DNA from 3 places in the Halomonas sp. DP5Y7-2 genome. Region 3 is predicted to be linked to each of the others. Evidence: predicted binding sites of a transcription regulator. Region 3 holds the regulator's gene; each other region holds the start of a gene.
What was found. The regulator PhoB, encoded in region 3, activates phosphate uptake and scavenging genes when phosphate is short. The targets are predictions, from matches to a motif close to TGTCATANNNNTGTCANA.
Positions count from the first base shown of each region.

Region 1 (10,220 bases), on a different contig from region 3:
GGCCTCGCGGACGTTGAACATGGCCAGGACCGCGAACATGACGCCGGACCAAAAGACGCAGCCAAGTGCCACCTCCCAGGACAAGCCGGCTCCCAGTACCAGGGTGTAGGTGAACAGCGCATTCATGCCCATACCCGGTGCGACCAGAATCGGGTTACGGGCGTACAGCGCCATCGCCAGGCTGCTGAGACTGCTGATGACCACGGTGGCTGACAGTGCAGCGGAAAAGGGGATGCCCGCGTCTGACAGAACCGCCGGGTTGACCACGATGATGTACATCCCGGCCAGGAAGGTAGCGATACCGGCCAGAATCTCGGTTTTAACCGAACTACCGCGTCGGGTCACGTTGAAGAATCGGTCGAGCAACGCCCCCAGACCGCTGGAGTCGGAAGGGCAGGATCTTTCGCGGTCTGTCGTCTGGGGTTCTGTCGTCTGGGGGTCTGCGGTTGATGGTTCTGCGGTTGATGGTTCTGCGGTTGATAGTGCCGCGGGCGATGAACCGGGATCACTCATGGCGGGGTCCTCTTGTCGTTGTCATGGCCATGGGGTGTAAATCTGACCGTTCGGTCAGGCGCTTAGCGTAGACAAAGATGCGCCGTCATGGCAACAAACGCCGGGCGATAATGTATACAAAACCCTTGCCGCAGAGTGCTGCAAGGCTGTCGTGCTATGATCCCCGTCCGCGCGGCGCCACGCCGCTGAGCCAGCCGCTGAGCCAGCCGCTGAGCCACTTCCCCTGCCGACGGAGCTGTCGTGATGTCCTTGTTCCCGCCACTGCCGATCGACGAACGTCTGCCCGAGCTGCGTCGCGCGCTGGAGGCAGATAACCGCGCGATGCTGGTCGCCCAGCCCGGGGCGGGCAAGACCACACGGGTGCCGCTGGCGCTGCTGGAGTCGGACTGGTGTCGTGGTGACAGCGGTCGGGGCAAGTTGCTGCTGCTGGAGCCGCGGCGGGTTGCCGCCCGTCTCGCCGCCAGCCACATGGCAGACCTGCTCGGAGAGGTGCCAGGCCAGACCGTGGGCTATCGCATGCGTGGTGAGAGCTGCGTGGGTCCAGATACGCGGCTCGAGGTGGTGACCCAGGGGGTGCTGTCCAGAATGTTGCAGGACGATCCTTTGCTCGACGGTGTGACTGGCATTGTGTTTGACGAATTTCACGAACGCAGCCTCGAGGCGGATCTCGGTCTGGCACTGGCGCTGGACGTCCAGCAGGGGCTGCGTGAAGACCTGCGGCTGCTGGTGATGTCGGCCACGCTTGATGTCGCGGCATTGTCGCGGGTACTGGGCGACGACGTCAGCGTGGTTGACTGCCCAGGACGGCAGTACCCGGTCACGACCCTGTATCGGCAGGCCCCGTCGCGGCTGTCGGCGGAAGAGCATCAGGGGCGTGTCGTGCTGGAAGCACTGGCGGCAAAGAGTGCGGCGGACGAAGAGGGCGCAGCGGACCAGGCGGCGGACATACTGGTGATCTTGCCCGGCGTGGCGGAGATCGAGAGGCTATCTCGCTGGCTGTCCCAGCGGCTCGATCAGGTCGCGCTGGTGCCGCTCCACGGACGGCTGCCGCTGGATGCTCAGCGGGCTGCCCTAAAACCACGGGCGGACGGCCTGCGCCGGGTGGTGCTTGCCACCGCGATTGCCGAGTCCAGCGTCACCGTGGACGGCGTGCGCACGGTGATCGATGCCGGGCAGCAGCGGGTGCCGGTGTTTGTGCCTCGCACGGGGCTGACTCGGCTGGAGACCCGGCGTGTCAATCGGGCCAGCGCCGACCAGAGACGAGGACGAGCGGGACGCCAGGGGCCAGGGCGTTGTTATCGCCTGTGGGCGGAAGAACAACCGTTACCACCCCACGGTGAGCCGGAGATCCTCCAGGCAGATCTATCCTCGTTGGCCTTCGAACTCGCCCGTTGGGGAGTGAAGGACGCGACCCAGCTTGCCTGGGTCACGCCGCCGGGGCGCGCCTCGCTGAAGGCCGGTCGCCAGCTGCTGCGACAGCTCGAGCTCAGTGATGAGCGGGATGGGCTGACGCCGCTGGGTCGTGCCGCTGGCCGTTGGCCCACATCGCCCCGTCTGGCGGGGATGCTGGAGCGGGCGAGCCTGCGTGACGAGGCCTCGCTGGCCCTTGCCTGCGCGCTAGCCGCCTGGCTTGAAGGGCGTCAGGGTAACGGCCGTCAGGTGGACCTCGAAGCGGTATTCATTGAGTTACTCAATGACTCACGCCCAGACCCCCACTGGCAGCGAGAAGCCAAGCGGCTGTGTGCTCGCGCGGGTGTCTCGCTGTCTGCAGCGAAACGAGCGGGTGACGGCGCGCTGGCTCGCATGCTGTTGCACGCGTTTCCCGATCGGGTGGCTCAGCAGGTAGCGGCGGGGCGGTTTCGACTGCGCTCTGGCGGGCTGGTGACGTTGCCCCAGGATCAGCCCCTGGCCCATGCCCCCTGGCTAATCGCGGTGGAGCTTGACGGTCGCGCCCGGGAGGGCAGGCTGTATCGGGCAGTGCGCACCGATGAGTCGGCCCTGGTGGCCCAGTGGCCGATACTGTCCGAGTGGCGTGAACGGGTCGAATGGAACGCCGACGCGGGGCGCCTCGAGGCAGAACAGGTACGGGGTATCGACGCGCTGGTGCTGGCGCGCCGTCCGTTGCAGGGCCCCCCAGGCCCCGCTGCCTGTCGTCAGGCGTTGCTGCAAGCCATCCACGACGCCGAACGCCTGCCGCTCAATGACGCCGCTGAGGCGCTGCGGCGGCGGGTGGCGTTGCTGCGTCAAAGCCACGATGGTCAGTGGCCTGCGCTGGACGACGAGACCTTGAAAGCTGAGCTGGACGAGTGGTTGGGGCCCCATCTGGAAGGACTGACGCGGATGGAGCAGGTGCATGCGTTGCCGTGGGAGCAGCTACTGCGCGAGCGCTTGCCCTGGCCGCTGGCCAGTCGTCTGGACGAATTGGCACCGACCAGGTTGACGCTGCCCAGTGGCGACAGCGCTTCCCTGCGCTACGAATGCGAGGGATGGGTAGGGCAAGCCGCTGAGGCGAACCCGTCTCAACCGTCTTCTCAACACCTTGCGCAACTGCCAGATGATGGGCCTGGCGAGGCGTATCGTGTGGTGCCGGTGCTCGCCGCAAAACTCCAGGCGCTGTTCGGCTGGCAACAGACGCCACGGATCGCCGAAGGACGGGTGCCGGTGCGTGTCGAGTTGCTGTCCCCGGCCCGTCGCCCCCTCGCCACGACCATGGATCTGGCGAGCTTCTGGCGCAATGTCTATCCCGAGGTGCGCAAGGAGAACCGCGGTCGATATGCCAAGCACCCCTGGCCTGAGGATCCGCTGACGGCTCAGGCGACCTCGCTGACCAAGGCACGCCTGGGCAAGACGTGACGGCATCACCTGGCGGCTGACGTCGGTGGGCAGGGCTAGAGGGCCCGATGGCCGCAGGAGCTGTCAATGGTGAGTGCTCAGGGCAATCCGCGTACCGTGGGCGATGACCTCCGCCAAGGGAGCCGGGGACGTCGTCTGACCGACCATTTCGTCGGTGACCTCTGCCCAGGTCAGGGTGGCGTGGGTGAACCCCAGTGGAGCGAGAGTGCGACTGATCCACGCGGTGCCGGTAAAACGCCAAGGGTCACCCGCGTCATCGACCAGCAGCGCCATCTGATCGTCGAGGTGAATCCTGACCAGATAAAAGCCCATATCGATGGAGTGGATCTCGATGGTGGGGGAACGGTCCGTCAGCGCCGTCAGGCCTGTCAGGGTCAGGGTGTCGGGAAGTGAGTGGACGGCGGATGTGGCGTCCGCGGGGAGATCGCTGGTGCGGTCCTCGGAGAATGGCATGATCGTCTCTCTCTGTGGGTGGCGTCGTGCGTGGGTGGCGTCGTGTAGGTGGCGTCGTGTGCGCGCCCGGCGTTGAGGTATCTCTCTTTTACTGTCGACCTGTTCCACTGTCGCCTGGCGATACTGTCCCGGCCTTGTCACGATGAAGGGCTCCGGGGCTGGGCTGGTGGATGGCCATGGGCCAGATATAGGCTGTCAGCGACAGCCAATAATGGGATTCAAGTGATTTCTTGCATAGTATGTGTACAGGAAATGTACATGCCTGGTCGCATGGGCGCCACTCCGTCATCCACCCGGTAGCCACCAGATCGCCACCCGGCACGACCTTGATCACGGTCGCGAGAGAGCGCTGAGGCGTTGACAGTCGGGCGCCCTGTCGCCACCATCGCCGGCTTTGCCGAATCTGTCCTGCCTGGCGTGGCGAGAAGTGGCCTCGGTATCGCCGTCTCGCGATCAAGCGCCATGTGATCACCAGCTCTGTCAGCATACGCCCAGTCACCAAGAGTCATGCCCATGGGGAACACCCTGACGCCCAAGCAACTGCAATCACTGGTCGAGACCCTCGACCGCGAGGCTAGAGCCAGTGACCAGTGGGGCAACGTCGCCAGCTACATTCCTGAACTGGCGTGCATCGACCCCCAGCAGTTTGCCATCAGCATCTGTACCTGCGATGGGCGTGAATATCACGCAGGTGATGCCCACACCGGCTTCTCGATCCAGAGCGTCTCGAAGGTCTTCACCCTGGCCCTGGCGCTTGGACGACTGGGGGCAGGCCTGTGGGAGCGGGTCGGGCGGGAGCCCTCCGGGCGTGCCTTCAACTCCATCGTCCAGCTGGAGATGGAAGACGGCATCCCGCGCAACCCGTTCATCAATGCCGGTGCCATCGTCACCACTGACGCAGTGCTCGGGCGCAACGCGCCTCGAGACACCCTGGGAGAGATTCTGCGCTTTCTGCGCGAAGCCTCCGGCGACGATGACATCCATATCAATGAGCAGGTGGCCCGCTCGGAACACGCCACCGGGGACCGCAACTTCTCGCTGGCCTATTTTTTGCGTTCCTGCGGCAACCTCACCAACGACTGTGACCGGGTGCTCGGCACCTATTTCCACCACTGTGCGATCGAGATGTCCACCGCCCAGCTGGCGCGGGCGACCCGATTTCTGTGCGGCGGCTTCGAAGGTCAGCGGATGATTGGTATCGAGCGGGTCAGGGCCATCAACGCGCTGATGATGACCTGTGGTCACTACGACGGCTCCGGCGACTTCGCCTATCGCGTCGGGTTTCCGGGCAAGAGCGGCGTCGGCGGTGGCATCATGGCGGTCGTCCCGAACGTTGCTTCCATTGCGGTGTGGTCTCCCGGGCTCGACCGTTATGGCAATTCGCTCAAGGGCACGGCCGCACTGGAAGGCCTGTCGAAGGCGACCGGCTGGTCCGTGTTTGCCTGAAGGATGGCCCCATGGACCAAGATCCATCGTTACAAGGAGCCTGACATGGCCACATCGAATGCCTCTGCATGTCCCTGCGGAAGCGGCCTGGCACTCGCCGACTGCTGTCAGCCACTGCACCAGGGAGGTACGGCGACCAGTCCCGAGGCGCTGATGCGCTCCCGTTATAGTGCCTTCTCGCTGGGGCTCGATGACTATCTGCGCCACAGCTGGCACCCGGACTGCTGCCCACAGGAGATGGGTACCTCAGACACCTGCTGGAAGCGTCTTGAGATCTTGGACAGCGGTGAAGAGGGCGATGCGGGCTGGGTGCACTTTCGTGCCACCTTCGCAGACGGACCGCGTGCACGGCAGCGCTGGGGAGTGCTGGAAGAGCGCTCACGCTTCGTTCGCTACCAGCAGCGCTGGGTCTACCTGGATGGCGAGCCCAGCGTCACCAGACTCAAGCCGGGACGCAATGACAGCTGCCCCTGTGGCAGTGGGCGGAAGTTCAAGCAGTGCTGCGCCTGACATTCATGGTCGTTGCATCGAGGGTCCTCGCCTCGGCGGCATGTTGGGCATTTCGGCTAAACGCATCCGCTGCATGCCTCTATCCCACAGCAACTATCCTACAGCAACGCAAAAGGCCGCCCTCGGGCGGCCTTTTGCAGGTTGGCGGACGGCGTACGTGCCGCCCGCAGGTGCTCAGTCCTTGAGCATCGGCAGGTCGAGGCCGTTTTCGCGGGCGCATTCCTTGGCGGACTCGTAACCGGCGTCGGCGTGGCGCATGACGCCGCTGGCCGGGTCGTTGCGCAGGACGCGGGCCAGGCGAGCATCGGCGTCATCGGTGCCATCGGCAACGATGACCACGCCCGCGTGCTGCGAGAAGCCCATGCCGACACCGCCGCCGTGGTGCAGTGACACCCAGGTCGCGCCGCCGGCCGTGTTGGCCAGGGCGTTCAGCAGCGGCCAGTCGGATACCGCGTCGCTGCCGTCCATCATCGCTTCGGTTTCGCGGTTGGGGCTGGCAACGGATCCTGAATCCAGGTGGTCGCGACCAATCACGACGGGGGCCTTGAGCTCGCCGTTCTTGACCATCTCGTTGAAGGCCCGGCCAAGACGAGCCCGGTCCTTCAGGCCGACCCAGCAGATACGCGCGGGCAGTCCCTGGAAGCTGATGCGCTCGCGGGCCATGTCGAGCCAGTTGTGCAGGTGCTCATCGTCGGGGATCAGCTCCTTGACCTTGGCGTCGGTCTTGTAGATGTCCTCCGGGTCGCCGGACAGGGCTGCCCAGCGGAAGGGACCGATGCCCTGGCAGAACAGCGGGCGAATATAGGCCGGTACGAAGCCGGGGAAGTCGAAGGCGTTGTCGACGCCTTCTTCCTGGGCCATCTGACGAATGTTGTTGCCGTAGTCGAAGGTCGGCACGCCCATCTTCTGGAACTCGAGCATGGCGCGAACATGCACCGCCATGGACGCCTTGGCGGCCTTGACGACCACTTCCGGCTCGGACTTGCCGCGGGCGACGTATTCGTCCCAGGTCCAGCCAGCAGGCAGGTAGCCATGCAGAGGGTCATGGGCGCTGGTCTGGTCGGTCACCATGTCCGGCTTGACGCCACGCTTGACCAGTTCCGGCAGCACCTCGGCAGCGTTGGCACACAGGCCAATGGAAACCGCCTTGCCCTCGCTGGTGTAGCGAGCGATGCGTGCCAGGGCGTCGTCCAGGTCGCTCGCCTGCTCGTCCAGATAGCGGGTGCGCAGGCGGAAGTCCAGGCTGGACTGCTGGCATTCGATGTTCAAAGAGCAAGCGCCGGCCAGGGTGGCGGCCAGCGGCTGAGCGCCGCCCATGCCACCGAGACCTGCGGTCAGCACCCAGCGGCCCTTGAGGTTGCCGTCATAATGCTGGCGGCCTGCCTCGACGAAGGTTTCGTAGGTGCCCTGGACGATGCCCTGGGAGCCGATGTAGATCCACGAGCCCGCGGTCATCTGGCCGTACATCATCAGGCCTTTCTTATCGAGCTCGTTGAAGTGCTCCCAGTTGGCCCATGCCGGCACCAGGTTGGAGTTGGCGATCAGGACGCGTGGGGCATCCTTGTGGGTCGGAATGACCGCCACCGGCTTGCCGGACTGGATCAGCAGGGTCTGGTCGTTCTCCAGGCGCTTGAGCACCTCGACGATCTTGTCGAAGCACTCCCAGGTACGTGCCGCGCGACCAATGCCACCGTAGACCACCAGGTCTTCAGGACGCTCTGCCACGTCCGGATGCAGGTTGTTCATCAGCATGCGCAGCGCCGCTTCGGTCAGCCAGCTCTTGCAGGACAGCTCGGTGCCGGTGGGGGCGGCGATCTTGCGGGTCGGGTCGTGACGATCGTTCTTGGGGGGTGTGATCTGGTTCATGGGGTCACCTTGAATGTGGACAGATAGGGGGAAACGATGGCTCGGTCAGTGGTCCGACCGGGTCAGCTGGTGGACCAGTCGTGCGGCAAGGCGTGCGGTGCGCTGGTCAATGTCATACGCCGGGTTGACCTCCGCGATATCGATCAGGCGGAGCTTGCGTGAACGGCGCAGGAATTCGAGGATCGGTTCCAGGTGGGTCAGGATGACCCCGCGTGAGGCGGGAGCACTGACCCCGGGAGCATCGCTGGCCGGGAACACATCCATGTCGATGCTCAGGTAGACGTGATCGCAGTCGGCGACGAGTCGCTGGACATCGCGCTTGATGAAGGCAATACGGCTATCGCGAAATTCGCGGTCTTCTACCACCAGCGTCTTCAGGCGAGATGCCGTATGGAACAGGGCGCGGGTGTTTGCAGCCTGGCTGACGCCAAGGCAGGCGTAGCGAAATGGCCATCGACGGCTGGCGCAATCGGCGGCGATCTGGGCGAATGGGGTGCCCGAGGACGTCAGCTCGCTGGGATCGCGCAGGTCAAAGTGGGCGTCGAGATTGATGATCGCCACGCAGGACCGACGCTGCTGCTGTGCCAGATGATCCGACAGCCCACGCCAGCTGGCGTAGGCCACCTCATGACCACCGCCCAGCACGACCGGCAGATGGCCTCGATCAAGCAGCTCGGTCAGGTGCTCTCCCATGCGCTGCTGGGCATGCTCCAACCCGTCGCCGTGGCAGGCCACGTCGCCGGCATCGTAGACGGGGGTGTCATGGTGCCAGGCCATGGGGCCCAGCGCCTGGCGGATGGCGGTCGGGCCTGCTGCAGCGCCGATACGGCCCTTGTTGCGCGCCACCCCTGCGTCGCTGGCAAAGCCGGTCAGTACGGTGCCCGCAGCGGCATCCGTGTGATAGGCGGTTATCCGCTGATGCCAGCGCTCGCTATTCGGCTCCGGGTCGATACGCCCTTGCCACAGGCTCATGTCCGGCGTGGCATGGGCTGGCTTGATCACGGCAGCTTGATCATCCATGGGTCAGCACTCCTTCCAGCACGCGATGCCTGAGTCTTCCTGGCTGAACGGCGTAGGCCAGTTCCGCGGGTCGTTGTACGTCCCACACGCACAGGTCGGCGATGGCCCCCACGGTGATACGCCCAAGACCCGCCGTGCCGATGGCCGTGGCGGCGTGGGCGGTCATGCCGGCCAGGGCTTCCTGGGGTGTCAGCCGCAGCAGCGTGCAGGCCATGTTGAGCATCAAGGTCGGCAGCATGATGGGGGAGGTGCCAGGATTGGCATCCGATGCCACCGCCATGGCAACGCCCGCGCGGCGCATGGCATCGATGGGCGGATGCTGGGTCTCACGTAGCGTGTAGAACGCCCCCGGCAGCAGGACGCCCACCGTGCCGGCCTCGGCCATGGCGGCGATGCCGGCGTCGTCCAGGTATTCGATGTGGTCGGCAGACAGACCGTGGTGTTCGGCGACCAGGGATGCGCCGCCCGACAGCGATAGCTGTTCCGCATGAGCCTTGACCGGCAGGTCGAGTGCCCGAGCCGCCTCGAACACGCGCAGACACTGCTCCCGGGAGAAGGCGATACGCTCGCAGAAGACATCCACCGCATCGACCAGGCCTTCGGCGTGGGCCGCGGGCAGAATCTCGTTGCATACCAGGTCGATGTAGCCGTCGGCATTGCCGTGATATTCCGGCGGCAGGGCGTGGGCCGCCAGCAGCGTGGTGCTCACCCGTACCGGCAGTTCGCGGCCAAGGCGACGAGCGACCCGCAGCATCTTCAGCTCGTCGTCGGTCGACAGTCCGTAGCCGGACTTGATCTCCACGCTGGTCACACCGTCGTCGATCATGGCGCCAAGGCGCGTTGCGGCTGTCGTGAACAGTGCCGCTTCATCGGCGTCTCGGGTGGCCTGTACGGTGCCAAGGATACCGCCGCCACGTCGCGAGATGTCCTCATAGGAAGCGCCTTCAAGGCGCAGCTCGAACTCGTCGCTACGCTGGCCGCCGTAGACCAGATGGGTGTGGCAGTCGATCAGGCCTGGCGTCATCACACCGCCACTGCCCATGTCGATGCAGTCAGCCTGTTGTGCCTGATCCAGGCTATCCATGGCGCCCATGGCGGCGATGCGTCCGTCCTCGACCTTGACCCAGTAGCGTCCTGGCTGGGTGGTCAGGCCATCAAACAGGCTGAGGTCGCGCCACAGGCGTGAAGGGTGTTGGGGTTGGGATGTAGTAGCCATGAAGAGCTCCCGTGTCGTAATGTATATACAAATAAGCGGTCCGGAGCCTTTCGTCAAGCCAGGCGTTTGCTTGCAAGGTCCTGTCCTTTGGCTAGGAGTAGAGCGTTAAGTCACGGAAATCGTAAGAGAAAGGCAGGCTCTGGAAGAGCTGATGGGTGCCCCTTATGGGTTGGCTTAGACCATGGTCTAGAGCCGAACAACGGTTGCTGCGGGGCGAATAATCGGCAGGGCAGAAGCGGCGCCATAACGGCGCAAGAACGCTAGGAGAGGACGTGAATCATGGGCGTCTTATGGATCTTATTGGACTATAGTCTAAAGGCGGTCTCCGGTGGTGTTTTGCCAC
Region 1 covers NZ_JAHVHY010000011.1:38,451-48,670, reverse strand. Annotated here, with positions in the region: gene KUW18_RS18935 (NCS2 family permease) at 1-513, opposite strand, end outside; gene hrpB (ATP-dependent helicase HrpB) at 757-3,366, shown strand; gene KUW18_RS18925 (DUF6482 family protein) at 3,430-3,819, opposite strand; gene KUW18_RS18920 (glutaminase) at 4,333-5,265, shown strand; gene KUW18_RS18915 (YchJ family protein) at 5,311-5,775, shown strand; gene hutU (urocanate hydratase) at 5,950-7,641, opposite strand; gene hutG (formimidoylglutamase) at 7,687-8,661, opposite strand; gene hutI (imidazolonepropionase) at 8,654-9,877, opposite strand.
Region 1: the regulator PhoB is predicted to act here: its motif matches at 3,944-3,961, upstream of KUW18_RS18925 (DUF6482 family protein).

Region 2 (10,220 bases), on a different contig from region 3:
GCCTTGGCCACCTCTGGCAGCCTGTGCCTGCTCTACCCCCTGCTGGCCAACGTCAACCCGGCCCTGCTCATGCTGTTGCTGATGCTGTGGGGGTTCAGCGTCATTGCGGACTCGGCGCAATTTTCTTCACTGGCCTCGAGTGCCGCCCCCAAAGAACGTATTGGTGCCACCCTGTCTGTGATGAATGCCATCGGCTTCAGTTTGACACTGCCAGGCATCTGGCTTGGCGCCAGCCTGTGGCAGACCCTGGATGTGGCCGTGCTGTGGCTGTTGCTGCCTGGCCCGCTACTGGGTCTGCTGTGCATGCGAGGGGTCGCCAGACCTGCCTGACTGACGGTGCCTGACTGACGGTGCCTGACGGGCATGGCTGGTTACAGGAATGGCTGTCTACTGGCGTGGCTCTTCTCTACCGGCGTGGCTGTCTCGCCTCACTCGTGGCGCATGGCTTGAGCATCACCGTGCATGCCTTCCGACCGACATCACCGCGCACAACGATAGCGTAGAGCGTCACTGCGTCATGATCGCCTGAAACAATGAGGGAGGCCCCTGGGCCTCCCTCATGGATGTCATGGTCTGCTGACGCTTGTCTGTGCTTGATGACGTCTTCCCGGGTTCACGCGGGGTCGGTCAGTGCGCCAGAGCTACCATCATCACTGGTCTAGCCGTAGCGGCCGGTGATGTAGTCCTCGGCCTTCTTGGTATGCGGCGTCGAGAACATGGTCTTGGTGTCGTTGTACTCAACCACTTCACCCAGATGGAAGAACGCGGTGTAGTCCGCCACGCGTGCCGCCTGCTGCATGTTGTGGGTCACGGTGATGATAGTGAACTGCTGCTTCAGCTTGTCCATTAAGTCTTCGATGGTGGCAGTAGAGATCGGATCCAGTGCTGACGTCGGCTCATCCATGAGGATCACGTCAGGCTGCACGGCAATCGCCCGTGCAATACACAGACGCTGCTGCTGTCCACCGGACAGCGATGTCCCCGGCTGATGCAGCTTGTCCTTGACCTCTTCCCACAGGCCGGCGTCACGCAGCGCACGCTCGACAAGCTCATCCTGATCTGCCTTGCGGCTTACCAGGTCATGCATCTTGGGGGCGTAGACAATATTTTCGTAGATCGACTTGGGGAACGGGTTGGGCTTCTGAAAGACCATGCCGACCCTGCGACGCAAGGCGACTTCATCCATCTTCGACTCGTTCACGTCGCGACCGTCCATTTCGATCAGCCCCTTGATGCTTACACTGGGGATCAGATCGTTCATGCGGTTCAAGCAGCGCAGAAAAGTCGACTTGCCACAACCCGACGGCCCGATCAGCGCCGTCACGTTCTTCTGGTAGAGATCCATGTTGATCGACTTCAGCGCGTGGAAGTCGCCGTACCACAGGTCCAGGTCTCTCACCCGAACGCTCAACTCATGATTGGCGTCGTCGTTGCGAGTGACCGGCTGGCCGGGCTGATCCTGCTTCATCACGTTCTCTCCGCGCTGGGCAACTTTCATGTTCATGGCAACGTATCCTGTTTGGGGGCCGCTTTACCAGCGCCGCTCGAATTTCTTGCGCAGCACCACAGCGGTGGCGTTGAGCGTGATGAGAACCGCCAGCAGCACCAGAATGCCGCCCGAGGTCTTCTCGATAAAGGCACGATCCGGCTCACCCGCCCAGGTGAAGATCTGCGCCGGCAGCACGGTCGCTGCGTCGGTAAACGAAGTGGTCACATCTGGAATGAACGCCACCATGCCGACAATGATCAGCGGCGCCGTCTCCCCCATGGCCTGGGCCAGGCCGATGATCGAACCGGTCATGATGCCGGGCAGTGCCAGCGGCAGCACATGGTCACGCACCATCTGCCAGCGAGAGCATCCCACGCCAAAGGCGGCGTGGCGGATCGAGTCTGGCACGCTGCGCAGGGCGGTACGGGTAGCGATGATGATCACCGGCAGCGTCATCAATGCCAGGGTCAGGCCACCAATCACCGGAGACGAGCGTGGCACGCCAAAGAAGTTGATGAAGATGGCCAGGCCCAGCAGGCCAAACAGGATGGACGGGATCGCCGCCAGGTTGTTGATGTTGATCTCGATCAACTGGGTAAAGCGGTTGTCCGGGGCGAACTCTTCTAAGTACACCGCGGTCATGACGCCGATGGGGAATGCCACCGCCAGGGTGACCAGCAAGGTCAACACCGTGCCCATGGCCGCCGAGGCGATACCCGCCAGTTCAGGCATCTTGGAGTCACCGCTGGTGAAGAAGGTCGTGTTGAACGGAAGCTCCGCTCGGCCCTCTTCCTTCAAGCGATCGACCACCGCCTTCTCCTTGTCGCTGAGCCTGGCGTGGTGTCCCTTGAGATACTGGTCCACCTGGCCATCTGCCAGCACCCACTCCATGCGGGTCGTTCCCAGCAGGTCCGGATTGTCACGCATGCGCCCGGGGATCAGGCGCAGGTATCCACGGCTGACCAGCGGTCGAACGTCCTCATTGACCGCGGCCAGAGGTAGCTGGCTCGCCTGCTCGGAATAGTCCACTTCCACCTGGATCTTGGCCTGCTGGAAGGCGGGCAGCCCCTTGACCAGCATGTCGGCGAAGAACAGCACCAGGAACAGTGCCGCCAGGCCAAGTGCCCCCATGGAAATCCACTTCAGCCGAGCCGACTTGCGGTGGCGTGCGCGGAGCTGGGCGCTGATGTCGTCGAAGGATTGTCTCATTGCTTGGGCTCCACGGCTTACAGGTTGTTGACGCGATACTTTTCGCGGAAGCGACGAATCATGATCACCGACACCAGGTTAAGGCTCAGCGTCACGACGAACAGCACCAGGCCAAGGGCAAAGGCAGACAGCGTCTCGGCACTGGCGAATTCCTGGTCACCGGTCAGCGCGGCCACGATGCGCACGGTCACGGTCGTCATGTCCTCGAGGGGGTTGGCCGTCAGGTTCGGGCGCATGCCGGCGGCCATGACCACGATCATGGTTTCGCCCAGGGCGCGGGACACCGCCAGCAACGACGCCGAGATGATCCCGGGGAGTGCTGCCGGGACGACGATATCGCGGATCATTTCGCCCTTGGTCAGGCCAAGTGCCAGCGACCCTTCGCGCATGCTGTTGGGGACCGAGTTGATGACGTCATCCGACAGCGAGGAAATGAACGGAATGATCATGATGCCCATGACGATCCCCGGGGCCAGGGCGTTGTTGAACGACGCCTCTACACCGAAGAAGCCAGCAATCCCGACGATGATCGGCGCCACCGTAATGGCAGCGAAGAAGCCGTACACCACCGTGGGGATACCGGCCAGGACTTCCAGCACCGGCTTGGCAAAGGTACGCACCTTGGGCGGCGCATATTCAGCCATGTAGATGGCAGCCAGCAGGCCGATGGGAATCGCCACCAGCATGGCGATGAAGGTAATCATGAAGGTGCCGGCAAACAGCGGCACGGAACCAAACTGCGCGGCGCTGGCGCCTTCTTCTGCACGACCTGCCGCCGCCAGGAAGCTGGCGCCCGGATTCCAGGTCGTACCGGTAATGAAGTCCCAGAAGCTCTGCATCTGGAAGAAACGGATCGCCTCGAAGACGATCGACAAGAGGATCCCCAGGGTCGTGAAAATGGAGATCAGCGCGGCGCCGGCCAGAAAGAAGCGGATCACCCGCTCGATCGCCTGACGCGCGTGAAAGTCGGGACGCACCATGGCGACACCGATCACCAGACCGGCGCAGGCAACGACCAGACTACCTGCCAGCAACAGCAGCGGCGGAATCTCGGCGCCCACGAGCAGCATGACAAAGCTACCGACAGCGCCTACCGCCAGAGCCGGACCCGCCGTGGACATGACGGTGAACCAGCCGTACTGATCGGGCTGGGCGTACATGGAGGTGCCTGAAGCTCGGACCCTGGCCGCCTTGCCGCGGGCCAGGAAGTAGGCGATCAGACCGAGCAGAAGCAGCGAGCCGCTGAACATCGCCAGGAGTTGATTGGTCTGCATGGGTGTCTCTCGGAGTTATGTGCCAAAACGAGCGCATACTCGCTGGAACGTGTACCGGCCGACACCCTGTCGAGGATGCCGGCCGGCGTGATCGGGACCCGGGTCCCTTACTTCAGGTCGGCCAGCTCGAGGCTAGTCTGGCTCTCGACGGCGCTGCGAGCCTCTGCACGATCCGCCTCAGGGGCCGGAATCAAGCCAATACCCTTGAGGTAGCCGATGTCACCGACCATCTGCTCGCTCATGAAGGTGTTGGCGTATTCGTACATCGCCGGCACGTCATCGGCGTGCTGGTTCTTGATGTAGAAGAACAGCGAGCGCGACACCGGGTACTCACCGCTGCCGATGGCATCGGGGGTCGGTGCGACACCGTCGATGTTGGAGCCGATCAGGGTGTCGGCGTTCTCTTCCAGGAAGGAGTAGCCGAAGATGCCGAAGGCCGCTGTGTTCTCGGCCAGGCGCTGAACGATCAGGTTGTCGTTCTCGCCGGCGTCGATGAAGGCGCCATCAGCACGGATGTCGGTGTAGCCCTCACCACCGTAGGCGTCCATTTCCTCGGAGACCGCTTCCATTACCAGCTCAGCGAAGGCATCGCGAGTACCGGAGGTGGTGGGCGGACCGTAGACTGCGATCTCGCGATCCGGCAGGGACGGGTCGATCTCGCTCCACTTGGTATAGGGGTTGTCGACCAGCTCACCGTCGACCGGCACCTTGGCGGCCAGGGCCATGAACATCTGCTCACGAGTCACGTCCATGGCGTCATTCTGGGCGGACTGGGCGAAGGCGATGCCGTCATAGCCGATGAAGGCTTCGGTGATGTCGGTCACACCGTTGGCTTCACAGGTCTCGAACTCGGAGGTCTTCATGCGACGCGAGGCGTTGGTGATATCCGGGGTATCGTCACCCACGCCGGAGCAGAACAGCTTCAGACCACCACCGGAACCGGTGGATTCGATGACCGGCGTCGGGAAGTCGGTAGTCGCGCCGAACTCTTCTGCCACGTAGCTGGCGAACGGGTAGACAGTGCTGGAGCCCACGATGCGGACCTGGTCACGTGCCTGAGCGACACCCACCACGCCCATGACGGCAGCAGCGATAGCGGTGGTCTTGAGGATGCGATTCATGGAGAAGTCTCCTGATGATGAGATGGTCAACCTTCGCGATGCACACAATGCCGCAGAAAAATGACAGCTTCATGACAGCCCACCTCGAAACGCAATATGCCCTACCACGCAATACCTGACAGGCGTGTCCCAACGGCTGACATTCCGTCTCGGCTCCCGAGACACCGGTCGCCACACTTCCTCCGCCCTCCCCTAAAAAAACGCCGCCCGTCGCCTTGCGGCAGCGGGCGGCGTTGTCGCCGGCGCGATCAGAGGGGATCAGCTCAACAGCAGTCCAATCGCCGCCGCAGCGCATAGGGTCAAGGATGCCCCTTGCAACAGCCGTCTCGGCAGTCTTGGCGCCAGCGCGGCCCCCAGCCCATGGCCCACCAACACCATCGGCAGAAAGCTCAGGCTGACCGCCAGCAACCACAGCGGCACCTTGCCCACGGCGGCAAGGCTTGCCAGCGTCATCAGCGACGATATCAGGAAGAAGGCCGCCAAGTTGCCCCTCAACCGATCCATCGGCATGCCATGCATCAAAAGGACGATGGGAGGACCTCCGATCGCCGCGACGGCGCCAAAGATTCCCGAGAGAAATCCCGCACCGAACAGCGAGCTGCGATTGACCGGCAGGCGGAGCTTGAACAGGGTGACCAGCACGGCGAACAGCACGATGGCGGCGATCATGACTTCAAGGGTTGCCATGGGGGCGATCAACAGCAACCACACCCCCAGCAAGGTGCCCGGCACCTTGCCGACCAGTGCCATGGAGATGTCACCCATCGCCACTTCGCGACGATAGCGCCTGACCACCAGGCACGACACCAGAAAGCCGTAGACCACCAGCACCACCGGCACCATGGCGGGAGCCTTCAGCAGTATCAGTGGCGCCCCGACCACCGCCATGCCAAACCCGGTGGTGCGCTGTACGAAGCACCCGAGTGCCAGCACCCCACCGACCCACAGCCAGGTCCCAAAGGTCAGTTCACTGAGCGCCCACCACTGCAGCAGGCAGCTCCATGCTGCATCGATCACGACACCACCTCATCGAGCTTAGGGGGGCGCCCCGCCAGCACACGCAGCCCCACATTCCCGATCAAGGCGACCGTGACCATGGCGATGACCATCGGCCAGGCCGAGTCGATTTCAAAGGCCGTGACCAAGGCACCGGACAGTGCGGCGCTGCTGAACTGGATGCTGCCCAGCAGCGCCGTGGCCGTGGCACTCATATGACTGAAACGCTCCAGCAGCGAGGAGATGGCGTTGGGGGAAATAAGGCCGACCACCCCAAGAAAGGTCATCACCAGCGGCACGACCGTGTAGATCGAGTCCAGTCCGGTGGCGACCAAGGCCATCAAGCCGCAGGCCGCGACCAGCTGAATCGCCAGGCCCAGCCGTAGATTCTGCTGTGGGGTGCGCCTGCGCAGCAGCCGGATATTGACGCGATTCGACAGCGCCATGATCACGACATTCGCTCCAAACACAAAGGGGTAGGCTGCCGGCGACAGTCCATAGTGTTCCATGTACAGGAAGGGCGACGACGTCACAAAGGCGAAGATTCCCGCAAAGGATGCCGCGACAGCAAGGATGTAGCCCATGGCCCGACGATCGATCAGCACACTGAGATAGTTACGCAGCACCTGCCGTGGCGATGCGACCGGCGCGTCCACTGGGCGAGTCTCTGGCAGAAAGGCACCCAACAGCCACATCAGGAAGGCGGCATAGACGGCCAGGAAGACAAAGATCAGCCACCAGTCCGCCACATACAACAGCAGACTGCCGACCATAGGCGCTACCAGTGGCGCCAGCATCAGAATCATGGCCATGGTCGACATCACCTTGGCGGCTTCGCGGCCACTGAAGCAATCCCGCACGATCGCCGCGGAATTGACCACACACGCCCCTCCCCCCAGCGCCTGGACGAACCGCCACACCAGCAGTTCGGTCAGCGAATCGACGCTGACAATCACCAGACTGGCAATAAGAAACAGGATCTGCCCTGCCAGCAATACCGGCTTTCGCCCGATCCGATCCGACAGAGGGCCACAGGTCAGCTGACCTACGGCAAAGCCCACCATGAAAACGCTGAGTGACAGCTCGGTATGGTGAACACTGGCCCCGACCGTCTCTGCAAGCGCCGGCATGGCGGGCAGATACGCATCGATCGCAAAGGGGGCAAGTGCAGTATTGGCGGCGACCAGCAGCGCCACTCGTCGAGCATTCAAAGACACGGACACTCCATGACAATAGAAAGACGTCTAGACGACGAGGCGTTTCGCCGTCGCCAGACGATGATAGATGACAGGACAACCCATATGCCGCAGCGACGACCGGTGGGTCGCACCAGGGCCAGGCCATGTGCCGACGGCCTCACTCCCTCGCGCTCGGCAGCGCTCGCGGCTGTTGTCAATCTCATCCGCTTGATACAGTAACACCAGCCCACCGACACCTTCTGACATTGGAGAAGAGCTGCATGGCAGATAATCTGCTCGATCAACTGAAAGCGATGACCACCGTGGTCGCTGACACCGGGGACCTGGACGCCATCCGTCGCTTCCAGCCCACCGACGCCACCACCAACCCTTCGCTCATCCTGCAGGCCGCCGGCCACGACGACCGACGCGCACGTCTGGCCGCGATTGCCAAGGAAGCCAACGACATTGACGACGCCCTGGATGCGGTGGCGGTCGAAATCGGCAGTGAAATCAGTGAGCTGGTACCCGGTTATGTGTCTACCGAGGTCAGCGCACGGCTGTCGTTCGACACCGATGCGACCCTGGCGCGCGCTCACTCACTGATCGAACGCTATGGCCGCCACGGTGTCGGCGCCGAGCGCATCTTGATCAAGGTAGCATCGACCTGGGAAGGCATTCGTGCCGCCAAGGTACTCGAGCGCGAAGGCATTCGAACCAACCTGACCCTGCTGTTCAGCTTCGCTCAGGCTCAAGCCTGCGCCGACGCCGGTGTCACCCTGATATCCCCCTTCGTCGGCCGCATTCTGGACTGGCACAAGGCGCAGCAGCCCGACGCCGACTTCTCCGGCGACAACGATCCTGGCGTTCAGTCGGTGAAGCGCATCTATGACCACTACAAGGGGCACGGCTACTCCACCATCGTGATGGGTGCCAGCTTCCGCAATACCGATGAGGTCAAGGCGCTGGCAGGCTGTGACCGCCTCACGATCTCGCCCAACCTGCTGGAAGAACTGCAGAGTGCATCAGGCGACCTGCCTCGTCGACTGACCGCCAGTGACGCCGAGACCCGCCCGCCGGAACCGCAGTCCGAGGCCGACTTCCGCTGGGCGATGAACGAGGACGCCATGGCAACCGAAAAACTGGCAGAGGGCATTCGCAAGTTCATGGCCGATCAGCGCAAGCTGGAAACCCTGCTCGCTGACCTGCGCAGCAGCTGATCCGGCCGTATGTGGCCAACGCTCCGGAAGTCGTTCAAGGACATGAGCGAAAGTCCGGGGCGCTGGCCCGCGGCAGGTCGAGCTACGCCCTCGCGAGGTCAACGCTGAAACGCTTGTGGTTCTGGCTCTGGTTCTGGTACCAAACCGGGCTGCGTGACGCCCTGGGCACGCCAATTGGCAACACACCAGCCCCAGACTCACGTTTAGACACTGGGGCTGCGACACCAGCCCTGCGAATAACAGGCTACCCGTTGACGCGCCGACATCAGGCCTTGTGCGCGCTCTCGCTCTGCGCTTCGAGCATTTCCACCAGGGGCTGAAATTGCTCCTGATTGTGTTCGTTCATGCGCATCAGAATACGATGGGCCTCGAGAATGCGCTGACGTAACCCTTCTTCATCAGCCGCTACCTCGGGCAATTCCTGCAGTTCGTCGACTTCGGCAATGGGCCGTTCGACCAGGGTAAAGAAGCTGCCGAAGCCCATCACCTCCAGCATGCGCTTGACGTCCGGGTTGTCGGCCACGATGGTCGGAGACTGTTCGAGCTTGCCCCGCAGGGCCATGGCGACCTTGGCGAGAAAGCCCAGCGCCGTGGAGTCCACATTGCTCGCATCCCGCAGGTCAATCATGACAGCCGTCAGCCCCGGCGTCTGTGCCAGTTGCTGGGCTTGATGGTCCAGTGTTGCGCACAGCGTGAGGCGGACATCGCCACACAGCTTGAGCACGAACACACCAGAATCAAATGCTGCCTTCAGGCGGCCTTCATGCACTTTCATCGCCAAACCCGCTCACCAACATGATCGTCAAGTCGTCAGGCAGCTCTTCGCGACCCGAGGTGGGGTCGGCGAGCGCTTCTTCATCACTGGACAAGGTGCCCAAGGCCAAGCCTCGTCGCAGCGTATCCAATGAATCGCTGCCGGCGACCCGCTGCTGCAATTCGTCCAATCTCGCCTCCAGGCTAGCCCCCGGCAAACACTCCAGCACGCCGTCAGAACACAGCCATAGAGAAAAATCGCTCGGCAGGTCACAGCCAAGCGTCGGGTAGCACACGTCAGGAAACAGCCCGACTGGCATGCCTTCTCCTTCCAGCGTCACCACACCTTCGCTCGTTTTCAGCAATGGCATCGGCAGCTGGGCCCCCAATGAATAGTGTAGATAACGCTTCTGCTGGTCGATAACGCCGACAAACAGGGTGGCATGCTTGCCGATCCCGGTATCCAGCAGTTCCCGATTCAGTTGCGCCAGCCACCTCGGCGGCAAGGCTTCCGGGGCCTCTCCATTCCACTCGCCTTGCCATCGGTTGAACAGGTACTTGAGCAACACCGTGACAAAGGCGGAAGAAGCACCGTGACCCGACACGTCGGCAAAGTAGAATAACGTATACCGCTCATTGTACGCCTGGATATCCAGAAAGTCGCCGGACAGATAAAGCGATGGTGCCAACCAGTAGTCACACCCCACCCTGCCGAGCTGCTGTGGACGCACGGGCAGCATTCGCCGCTGAATCTGCCCCCCCGCCTGCTGATCCAGCCGCAGCATGGCCAGGTGCGTCTCCAGGCTTTCATTGAGCTCTTCCAGACGCAGCCGGTCCTGCTCGCGCTCTCGGGCCAGGCGATTGACATCGACCACCCGACGTATCATGCGCCGCAGCAAGTGAGCGTGACGCAGGGGCTCGATCACGTAATCGATCAGTCCGGCATCCACCGCCTTCAGCAGGTCGTCGTCGCGACGATC
Region 2 covers NZ_JAHVHY010000006.1:87,098-97,317, reverse strand. Annotated here, with positions in the region: gene KUW18_RS12590 (MFS transporter) at 1-330, shown strand, start outside; gene pstB (phosphate ABC transporter ATP-binding protein PstB) at 659-1,468, opposite strand; gene pstA (phosphate ABC transporter permease PstA) at 1,532-2,698, opposite strand; gene pstC (phosphate ABC transporter permease subunit PstC) at 2,716-3,972, opposite strand; gene KUW18_RS12570 (PstS family phosphate ABC transporter substrate-binding protein) at 4,080-5,093, opposite strand; gene KUW18_RS12565 (sulfite exporter TauE/SafE family protein) at 5,352-6,110, opposite strand; gene KUW18_RS12560 (Bcr/CflA family multidrug efflux MFS transporter) at 6,107-7,306, opposite strand; gene tal (transaldolase) at 7,549-8,487, shown strand; gene KUW18_RS12550 (STAS domain-containing protein) at 8,753-9,262, opposite strand; gene KUW18_RS12545 (PP2C family protein-serine/threonine phosphatase) at 9,249-10,220, opposite strand, start outside.
Region 2: the regulator PhoB is predicted to act here: its motif matches at 5,153-5,170, upstream of KUW18_RS12570 (PstS family phosphate ABC transporter substrate-binding protein).

Region 3 (10,220 bases):
ATTGATGCTTGGCGCCTTGATTGTTCTGCTCAGCGTGAAGGGGCTGGCCAACTTCTGGCCGTCGACCCTGCACGAGGTCACCCTTGATGACGGCGACACGGTCATAGGCGTGCCTTTTGAGCAACGCACGCTGCCCGGTGGAGAAGGCGTCGAGCGGCGCTACTGGATAGCCAATCGCGATGATGGCGGTGGCATCTGGCGCTGGTTGAGCGTCCCGCGGCTGGCGAGTGACCAGACGCCTGATGACCTGGTCGTGCTCGAGCGACGTCACTGGGGCACCTTCTTCGGTCGCCTGGTGGCAGTGAGGCTGGAGGGTGAACGGCTGACGGGAGAGGCCGCGTGGCTGGCCATGGAGCAGCGGCTCAAGGAGCTTGATGCCCTGCGCCAGGCCCGACAGCAGTTGACCCGTGATGACATACTGCCGTTGATCCGGCGCATGGAGCGCGAGCCGTCGTCGAGCGAGGCACAGCACCGCCTGGATGACCGGCAACTGGAAGCGTTACAGGCGCGGGCGACGGAGCTTCGTCGGTTGCAGCAGGGCGGCGTACTGGTGCTGGAGAACAGCCAGGGCCAGCGTCAAGAGCAGCCCTTGGAGGAAGTGCTGGATGCCTGGCGCCCCAACGCCATGGCCTGGTACGAAAAACTGGGCCACTGGGGAGGAGAACTGTGGCAATTCCTGTCCGAGGGGCCCAGGGATGCCAACACGGCCGGTGGCGTGTGGCCTGCGATCTTCGGCACTATCTTGATGGTGTTGCTGATGTCGGTGCTGGTCACGCCCTTCGGTGTGCTGGCTGCCGTCTATCTCAATGAAGTGGCCCATCAAGGTCGCTTGACTCGGCTAGTGAGGATTGGCGTGCGCAATCTGGCCGGGGTGCCCTCCATCGTGTACGGCGTGTTTGGCCTCGGGGTCTTCGTCTATGGTGTCGGTGGCAGCATTGACCGGTGGTTCTTCGACTCTTCTCTGCCATCGCCGACCTTTGGTACCGGCGGATTGCTGTGGGCATCGTTGACCCTGGCGCTGTTGACCCTGCCGGTGGTGATCGTGGCCACTGAAGAGGGCCTGTCACGGATTCCCCTGCACCAGCGCGAGGGGGCACTGGCACTGGGAGCAACACGCTTCGAGACCTTGACTCGGGTGGTGCTGCCGATGGCCATGCCGGCCATGCTGACAGGACTGATTCTGGCGGTGGCCCGGGCCGCAGGAGAAGTGGCGCCGCTGATGTTGGTCGGCGTGGCAAAGCTTGCACCACAGGTTCCAGTGGACGGTGAGTTTCCTTTCCTCCACCTTGAAAGAAAGTTCATGCACCTTGGCTATCACATCTACGATGCCGCCTTTCATTCCAGCGATGTTCAGGCCGCCATGCCGCTGGTCTATGCCACGGCTCTGTTGTTGGTAGTGGTTATTTTGGTGCTTAACCTGACTGCAATATTCATGCGGCATTATCTGCGCAAGCGTCATGGTGCGCCGGTGCGTCGATGATGCAGGGAGAGTCAATGTCCATCGATGGAAGGCTGCCCCAACGCCAGCTCAGCCAGGCCTCCCTGGGAAGTCGGCGCGGGGCGGTCATGGCGTTTTCGGAAGCCGATACGTGCCTGGATATCCAGGGGCTAAGCCTGGCCTATGCGGGCAAGCCTGCATTGAAGGATCTGACGCTGCGCATCCCGCGGCACCGAGTGACGGCCTTCATCGGGCCGTCGGGCTGCGGCAAGTCGACGTTGCTGCGGGCACTTAACCGGCTGCATGACCTCAACGAGGACGTCAGCCGGCGCGGCAGTATCTATCTCGATGGGCACGACATCCATGATTCGCGAGTGGCCGTGTCGGAGTTGAGGCGACGGGTAGGCATGGTTTTTCAGGCACCCAATCCTTTTCCCATGTCGATCTACGACAATGTCGCCTTTGGTTTGCGACTGCAGGGGGGACTGAGCAAGCGGCGCATCGATGATGTGGTCGAGTGGGCGCTGAAGTCAGCCGCACTGTGGGAAGAAGTGAAGGGGCGCCTGCGTGCGTCAGCCTGGTCACTGTCAGGTGGTCAACAGCAGCGACTGGTGATTGCGCGGACCCTGGCGGTAGAGCCCGAGGTGCTGCTGCTGGATGAACCCGCCTCCGCTCTCGACCCGATCTCGACGCTCAAGATCGAGGAATTGATTCGCACGCTGAAGCCACATCTGACCCTGGTACTGGTCACTCATAACATGCAGCAGGCGGCACGCGTGTCCGACTACACGGCGTTTCTGCATAACGGTGAGCTGGTGGAGTACGGACCGACCGACACCCTGTTCACGCACCCGCGCCTGAGGCGCACCGAAAACTACATCACCGGACGTATGGTGGGCTGATCGCCCCCTGCACCTCCCTTCAGGAGACCTCCATGGATATCACCAGCGATACCCACAGTCAGCATATCTCGCGCCAGTTCAATCACGAGCTTGAAGAGCTCAAGACCCACCTGATGGCCATGGGTGGCCTGGTCGAGAAGCAGGTGCAGGATGCTGTCAGCGCACTGCTCGACTCCGACTCGGCGTTGGCCTCCCGGGTGGTCGACAATGACCGCGCGGTCAACGATATGCAGATCAAGATTGATGACGAGTGCACCCGCGTGCTGGCCCGCCGCCAGCCGGCCGCCTCGGACCTGCGCCTGGTGCTGGCGGTGATCCGCGCCGCATCCGATCTCGAGCGTATCGGTGATGAAGCCAGCAAGATCGCCCGTAACGCCATCGAACTGGTGGACGGCAACAATGGCACTCGCGGGTTCGTCGAGGTGCGCAATATCAGCGAGCACGTTCGCCACATGATGCGCGATGCACTGACCTCCTTCGCCCGCTTCGATACTGAGCTTGCGATGCAGGTGGTGCAGGAAGACGAGCGCGTCGACAGCGAGTATCAAAGCGCCATGCGATCGCTGATGACCTTCATGATGGAAGATGCGCGGTCTATCTCGCCAGTGCTCGCCATCATGTGGATTCTGCGAGCCCTAGAGCGCGTGGGTGACCACGCCAACAACCTGGCCGAGTACGTCATTTACCTGGTCAAGGGCCTGGATATCCGTCACGTCTCGCCGGACAAGATTGACCCGGATCTGCTGGACGACGACGCCTCGTCTTGACCTGAACGCCGCAAGCGGCGTCAATAGGCCGGCCCTGTCAGGGTCGTTGCCGGTACCCTGAACTGCGGGCCATCGTCGAGACGATGGCCCGCAGTCGTTATGGCCTTGTTGATGTCATTGCCAAGGATAGAAGTCATGCTGAATGCTATTGAGGCGGTTCGTCGCGGTACGCGGCTGGTCTATAGCCGTGGACTGCGCCGCTACGTCTTTCTTCCCATTCTGGTCAATCTGCTGGTCTATGCCGGCATGCTCAGCTATGTGCTGGGTGAGTTTGGTGGCTGGCTCGACAGCTGGATGGCCATGGTCCCGAGCTGGCTGGAGTGGCTCGACTGGCTGATCTGGCCCCTGTTCGTGGTCAGCCTGATCGTGATCGTGTTCTTTTCGTTCACCCTGGTGACCCACCTGATCGCTGCCCCCTTCTACGGCTTTCTGGCAGCGCGTGCCGAGGTCGAGCTGACGGGGCAGGAGCCCAGCGACGACCGCGGTTGGCTCAAGACCGGTGTTGATGCACTCGGGCGTGAACTGCTCAAGCTGGCGTATATTCTGCCGCGCATGATAGGCCTGTTCATCCTCAGCTGGATACCCGTGGTGAATCTGGTGGCACCGCTGCTCTGGGCGGCCTTCAGCGCCTGGACCATGGCGATTACCTATCTCGACTATCCGATGGACAATAACAAGGTCAGTTTTCCCGATATGCGCAAGCGACTGTCGGCGCGCTGGTGGCCGAGTATCAGCTTTGGCGGCCTGGTGACGCTGATCACCTGGATACCACTGGCCAATCTGTTTCTGATTCCCGGCGCAGTGGCCGGCGCTGTGCTGATGTGGGATCAGCACTATCGCCAACTGCCGGTGGTGCGTCGCTGATGGCGATCTGTCACCTGGCCGGTGCGGGATGTTGACAGGGTTGCCTGGGCTGGCCATCTACCTGTTGGCAGCGGTGGCCGAGATCGCCGGCTGCTTCGCGGTCTGGCGCTGGTGGAGGGCGGATGGTGCGGCCTGGTGGCTGTTGCCCGGTCTGTTCAGCCTGGCGTTGTTTGCCTGGCTGCTCAGCCAGGTAGACGCTGACTATGCTGGACGCGCCTTTGCCGCGTACGGCGGCGTGTATATCGCGGCATCGTTGGGCTGGATGTGGTGGGTGGAGCAGCGCCCCCCCGATCGCTGGGACATGATGGGGGCGGCGCTTTGCCTGGCGGGCGCTGCGGTTATCTTGCTGGGTCCCAGGAGCTGAAAAGACACAGTGCTGCCAGCCTGGCTTGAAGCGGGGCTGGTGTGTCCCTGGGGCGGGGTCAGGGCGAGGCGGCCGTCTGGCGGTTCTCCTGCACTCGGCTCGAGGGGAAGATACAGCGGAAGGTGGCGCCTTCACCCGGATGTGAGTCGATGTCGAGGCGCGCATCGTGGCGCAGCAGCACGTGCTTGACGATGGCGAGGCCTAGTCCGGTGCCACCGGTCGCCGTGCTGCGTCCCTTGTCTACCCGATAGAAGCGCTCGGTGAGGCGCGGAAGGTGCATCGGATCGATGCCGTCGCCGTCGTCCTCCACCTCAAGGCAGGCGCCATCACCATAGGCCCGCCAGCGTAGCTGGATACGTGCGCCATCGCCGGCATAGCGCACGGCATTGAAGGCCAGGTTGGAAATGGCACTGTGAATTTCCTTCTCACTGCCCTTGAGCCCACGCGGATCGTCGATGGACACCTCGATCTGCTGGCGCCCACCCGACAGCGCCTGCGCATCTCGCTTGACGGTCTGCAACAGCGTGGTGGGGTCGAGCCGCGTGTGGTCATCGCCGCCCTGATCGTTTTCCAGTCGCGACAGTAGCAGCAGATCATTGACCAGGTTCTGCATCCGACGGGTCTGGTTCTGCATCTGCGCCACCCCCTTGCCGAGCCGTTCGGGCAGCATGTCGGCCATGTCGCCGTAGGTCTCGAGATAGCCAGTCAGTACCGTCAGTGGCGTGCGCAGCTCATGGGAGACGTTGGCCACAAAGTCTCGGCGCATCTGTTCCAGGCGATGCAGGCGCGTGATGTCGCGCGCCATGACCAGGCGTTCATCGTCACCGTACAGGGTGATCTGGAACTGCAGCATCATGTTCTCGTCGATGGGCGATGGCAGGCTCAGCGGCTCACGATAGTCCCGCTCGTTGAAATAGCCGACGAAGCGCGGATCACGCAGCAGGTTGGTGATATGTTGACCACGGTCCAGCGCCGGCTTCAGGCCTAGCATGCGCTCGGCAGAGCTGTTCCACCATTCGAGATCGCCATGGCGATCCAGCATGACCACACTGTCGCGCATCGCTTCAGAGGACTCCTGGATACGCTGAAGCGTTGAGCGCAGACGTCGTTGGGTAATGCGCTGGCCCTTCTGGTAGCGATAGAGTCGATCAAACAGCTCGCCCCACAGGCCGCTGGCGGTGGGAGGTTCCTGCTGGGGACGATGGGTCAGCCAGTCGTGCATGGCGTGCAGGTTGCGCAGATGATAGGCGAGACCAAGCGTCAGGCCCGCTCCGACGCCGACACTCGTCAAGGAAAAGGGCCAGCCCAGCAGGGCGCCGATGCCGACCAGCAGGGTCAAGCGCCAGACTTCTCGTCTCCACAGTCGACCCACGTCAGCTCCTGGCTCCGTTCACCTATGTCCTCCTGTCTGCCGCCAGCCGTACAGGCGCTGTCAAGCCTGCGTGGAAGGGAGGCAAGACGTCACATCTTGGCCGAAAAACGGTAGCCGGTGCCGCGCACGGTCTGAATCAGCTGCTGATGTGGCTCGCCAAGGGCCTTTCGCAGGCGGCGAATGTGCACGTCGACGGTGCGTTCCTCGACGTAGACGTTGCCACCCCAGACCTGATCAAGCAACTGGCCGCGGGTGTAGGCGCGTTCCTGGTGGGTCATGAAAAACTGCAGCAGGCGGTATTCGGTGGGCCCCATCTCGAGCGACTTGCCGTCGACGCTGACGCGGTGGCTGACAGGATCGAGCTTGAGCCCGTCGACTTCCACCGGGTCTTCAACGCCTCGGGGAGTGGCACGACGCAGCACCGCTTTTAGACGGGCGACCAGTTCCCGGGGAGAGAACGGCTTGGTGATGTAGTCGTCTGCACCTGCTTCAAGCCCCTGAATCTTGTTGTCCTCCTCACCCTTGGCGGTGAGCAGGATGATCGGCAGCTCGGCGGTGGTTTCTTCCCGCTTGAGGCGGCGTGCCAGCTCGATGCCACTGGTTCCGGGCATCATCCAGTCCAGCAGCAGCAGGTCTGGCTGATCGTCCACGATAATCGCGTGAGCCGCCTGGGCATTGTCGGCCTCGAGGACCCGGTAGTCGGCCATTTCCAGTGCCACCGCGATCATTTCGCGGATGGGCGCTTCGTCGTCGACGATCAATACGGTCTTGGCTGTCATCCCGGGCCTCTTGTTCAGGGTCTTCCTATCAACGGTGACAGATGACACCACGTCAATGTGACATTTAGATGACATTGGCCGACCTGTCGAGCCCTCGACAGCTCGACAGGGTCATCCCAGGTCGGGATAGAGACTCAGCGCCAGGCCGGCAAACAGCAGCAGGCCCGACCAGTGATTGTTGAGAAAGGCCTGGAAGCAGCGATCGCGATCACGCTCCTTGATGAGTTTCTGTTGGTGGATAAAGGTAGCCGCCATGGCCAGCCATCCCAGCCAATAGAAACCGCCGATATTCAGCAGAGCGCCCGCCCAGGCCAGCAGGCCCAGCGTTGCCAGCTGCAGCAGCGCGATGATGCGAGTGTCCCAGCGACCAAACAGCACTGCGGTCGATTTGATGCCGATCTTGAGATCATCGTCACGGTCCACCATGGCGTATTCGGTGTCATAGGCCACCGTCCACAGTACATTGGCGGCGAACAGGATCCAGCCGACCGTGGGTACCTCGCCCAGCACGGCACCGAATGCCATGGGAATCGCCCAGGAAAAGGCCGCCCCCAGCACCACCTGGGGAAAGTGGGTGTAGCGCTTCATGAAGGGATAGCTGGCGGCCAGCACGGCGCCGATCAGCGACAGCCATACGGTAAAGCCGTTGGTCAGCCAGACCAGCACGAAGGCCGCTGTCAGCAGACCGACGAACAGGATCTTGGCTTCCTGCTCGCTGATACGCCCAGTCGCCAGAGGGCGGTGTTTGGTACGTTTGACGTGACCGTCGAAATGGCGGTCCGCATAGTCGTTGACGACACAGCCTGCTGCTCGCATCAGGTAGACGCCAGCGACAAAGATCAGCAGGGTGTCGCGGGCGGGAATGCCGTCCGCCGCTACCCACAGCGCCCACAGTGTTGGCCACATCAGCAGCCAGGTGCCGATGGGGCGGTCCAGACGCATCAGCGCCAGGAAGTCGGGAATTCGGGCGAGGCGTCCGGGGGGACGCAGCAGGGAGCGGTCCATCGTGGTCTCTCGAGGGCTAGTGGAAAGTCGCTGTCACAGGCATCGTGGCGGGCACGCTTCAGTCGTGTCCGCATCCGCTGGTGTGGCGTTGAGCGTCGAAACAAGACGAGACAGTTCATCCATGGGTGTCGCCGGGAGCGACCATTTGCTGCCAGGTCTGGTCAGCGCTTGTCGACATGACGGACCAAGCCTAGCGCGGGGAGACGGGCGTGACCAGTACAGCGCGGTCGCTGTCTAGCCTGGAGACGGGTCCAGTGACAGTGCCTCGGCCATGGCGGGCAGAAAGCTCTCTTGCACCAGCATCACCCAGCCCCCGTGGCAAAACAGAGAGCGCCGTTGCCAGATACCGCGGTATCCGTGGATAGGACGAGATATCCGGCTGATCTCGATCGGGCTGCGGCGAAGATCCGGCTGCTGAAACAGCCAACTGCCCAGCGAGTTTTCGCCAAGGCCGGCAAAGGGCGCCTGTTGATCGCTCACCCGTGGTGCCACTGAGCGTGCCACCACCCAAGGGACCTCGTCGACGCACAGCGCGACCTCGCGCAGCCAGGCCTGCTGGCCGGCCGCCAGTCCCAATGCCTCGGCCTCGTCCGGCCATGGCTGCCCCAGGTATTGGTCGAGCAGACGCACGTGAAAGCGTCCCTCGCCAGCGGCCGCCATCAGTCTCTCCGTCAGTGAGTCGCGGGAAGCCAGCCACTCCAGCCAGCGCTCAGAGATAGCATGCGACGATGCGGGGATGTCGCGCCACTCGGGAGTCGATCGCGGGCACTCGGGCTCGACATGGCAACGGGACGGGGTGACATGAGGATGCTGTGACATGGGGCCTTGAGGTCCTTGCTGCACCGGACGTCGTGCTCCGGTAGATGGGCGCATAGTGTACCATGGTGCACAGGAGTCACTCGCTGGAGCCCCCGCTGGGCACTCCGGTTTCTTGAATGACCGCAGGGCGGTCGTCGGCAGAGTCGAAGTACGTGATGCAAGCACCCTTGACCATCATCGGCACTGGCATGGCAGGCATTGGCCTGGTGCGCCAGGTGCGCGCACTGGACGCCCGGCGTCCGATCACCCTGATCACGGCCGATAGCGGCGATGACTACTCCAAACCCTTGTTATCCACGGGCTTTGCCAAGGGCTTGGCGGCGGATCGGCTGGCGGCCCGTTCGGCCCTGGAGCTGGCCGATCAGCTGAATGTGGTGGTGCGCCCCCATACCTGGGTAGACCGAATCGACACAGCGTCCTCGTGTCTGTGGATTGGCCAGGAACGGCTGCCCTGGTCGGACCTGGTGCTGGCTACCGGTGCCAGCCCTGTCGCTCCCTTCGCCATTCCGGCGGAGCTCAGCGGCCGCGTGTTCTCGATCAATGATCTCGATGACTACCGCCGCTTCTCGGCCATTCTTGACGGCCTGGAGCGTCCGGCGCGAGTGGCGGTGATCGGGTTGGGCCTGGTGGGCTGCGAGTTCGCCAACGACCTCCAGGCGGGCGGACACCAGGTCGTCATGGTTGGCCCGGAGCCCACCTTGCTGCCGAGGCTGCTACCCCAGCAGCCGGGCCAGGCGCTGGGCAATGCGTTTCGTGACGCTGGCATCGAGATCAGAAGCGGGCGCCTGGTCGACAGCGTAGCGCGTCAGGCTGCGGGCGATGAACAGGAGATCGTCCTTCGGCTCGATGACGGCCAGACGCTGAGCGCTGATCTCGTGCTGGTCGCTACGGGGCTCAGGCCCCGCAGCCAGTTGGCCGAAGCGGCGGGCATCCGTACCGGCCCCGACGGCATCCAGGTGGATCGCTATCTATCGACGTCCTGTCCGCGTATACACGCACTGGGAGACGTGGCATCGGTGGACGGCGTCAACGCGATGTATGTGCAGCCGTTGCAGGCATCGGCCAAGGCCCTGGCCGCTACCCTGTGCGGCAGCCCGACCCCGGTGAGCTACGGCCCATGGCCCGTGCTGGTCAAGACACCGCTGCTGCCGGTGGTGGCGTTGCCGCCGGCAAGTGAGCGAGTGCAATGGCGGATCGAGGCCGATGGCGATGACATCAGCGCCCTTGCCGAGGACGAACAGGGGCAGCTCAAGGGGTTTGCGTTGACGGGAAAATGCGTTCGTCGGAAAGTCGAACTGGCGCGGGCGGCACCGCCGTTGCTAGGCTAGGTTCGTTGATGGTGGCTGGGCCACCGTCGTTGAAGGTGCCATCGTTGCAGTGTGTGATACTGATTCTGATTCGTGTAACACGAATGGACGGTGTCACGTCGATGGATTTCGAGTGTCATCTCACCACAACAAGGATGCACTGATCGATCCGTGACGTTCATTGCCGGCATCGTATGGGAGCGTTGGCATGGCAGGACCTGGAAGGGTCCAGGTGGACACACGGACAGTGTTTCCATAACAATGATCCCGGTGCCATGGCACCGGGTAGTCAAGCCAAAATTAGGAGGGCTGTATGCGCAAGCCAGAACTCGCCGCGGCAATTGCCGAGCGCGCTGATCTATCCAAGGACAAGGCCAGCCAGGTGCTGAACGTGATTCTCGACGAGATCACCGGCAGTGTTTCCTCGGGCCAGGATGTGTCTTTGATCGGCTTCGGCACCTTTACCGTGCGCGAGCGTGCCGCGCGGACCGGCAAGAATCCCCAGACGGGTCAGCCGTTGAAGATTCCCGCCAGCAAGACAGTCGCCTTCAAGCCCGGCAAGGGCCTCAAGGACGCCGTCGCCCGCTGAGGCGACGCTTGCCA
Region 3 covers NZ_JAHVHY010000003.1:344,910-355,129, reverse strand. Annotated here, with positions in the region: gene pstA (phosphate ABC transporter permease PstA) at 1-1,480, shown strand, start outside; gene pstB (phosphate ABC transporter ATP-binding protein PstB) at 1,567-2,340, shown strand; gene phoU (phosphate signaling complex protein PhoU) at 2,373-3,107, shown strand; gene cysZ (sulfate transporter CysZ) at 3,243-3,971, shown strand; gene KUW18_RS05135 (YnfA family protein) at 4,000-4,335, shown strand; gene phoR (phosphate regulon sensor histidine kinase PhoR) at 4,394-5,707, opposite strand; gene phoB (phosphate regulon transcriptional regulator PhoB) at 5,797-6,486, opposite strand; gene ubiA (4-hydroxybenzoate octaprenyltransferase) at 6,598-7,491, opposite strand; gene KUW18_RS05115 (chorismate--pyruvate lyase family protein) at 7,726-8,310, opposite strand; gene KUW18_RS05110 (FAD-dependent oxidoreductase) at 8,466-9,638, shown strand; gene KUW18_RS05105 (HU family DNA-binding protein) at 9,931-10,206, shown strand.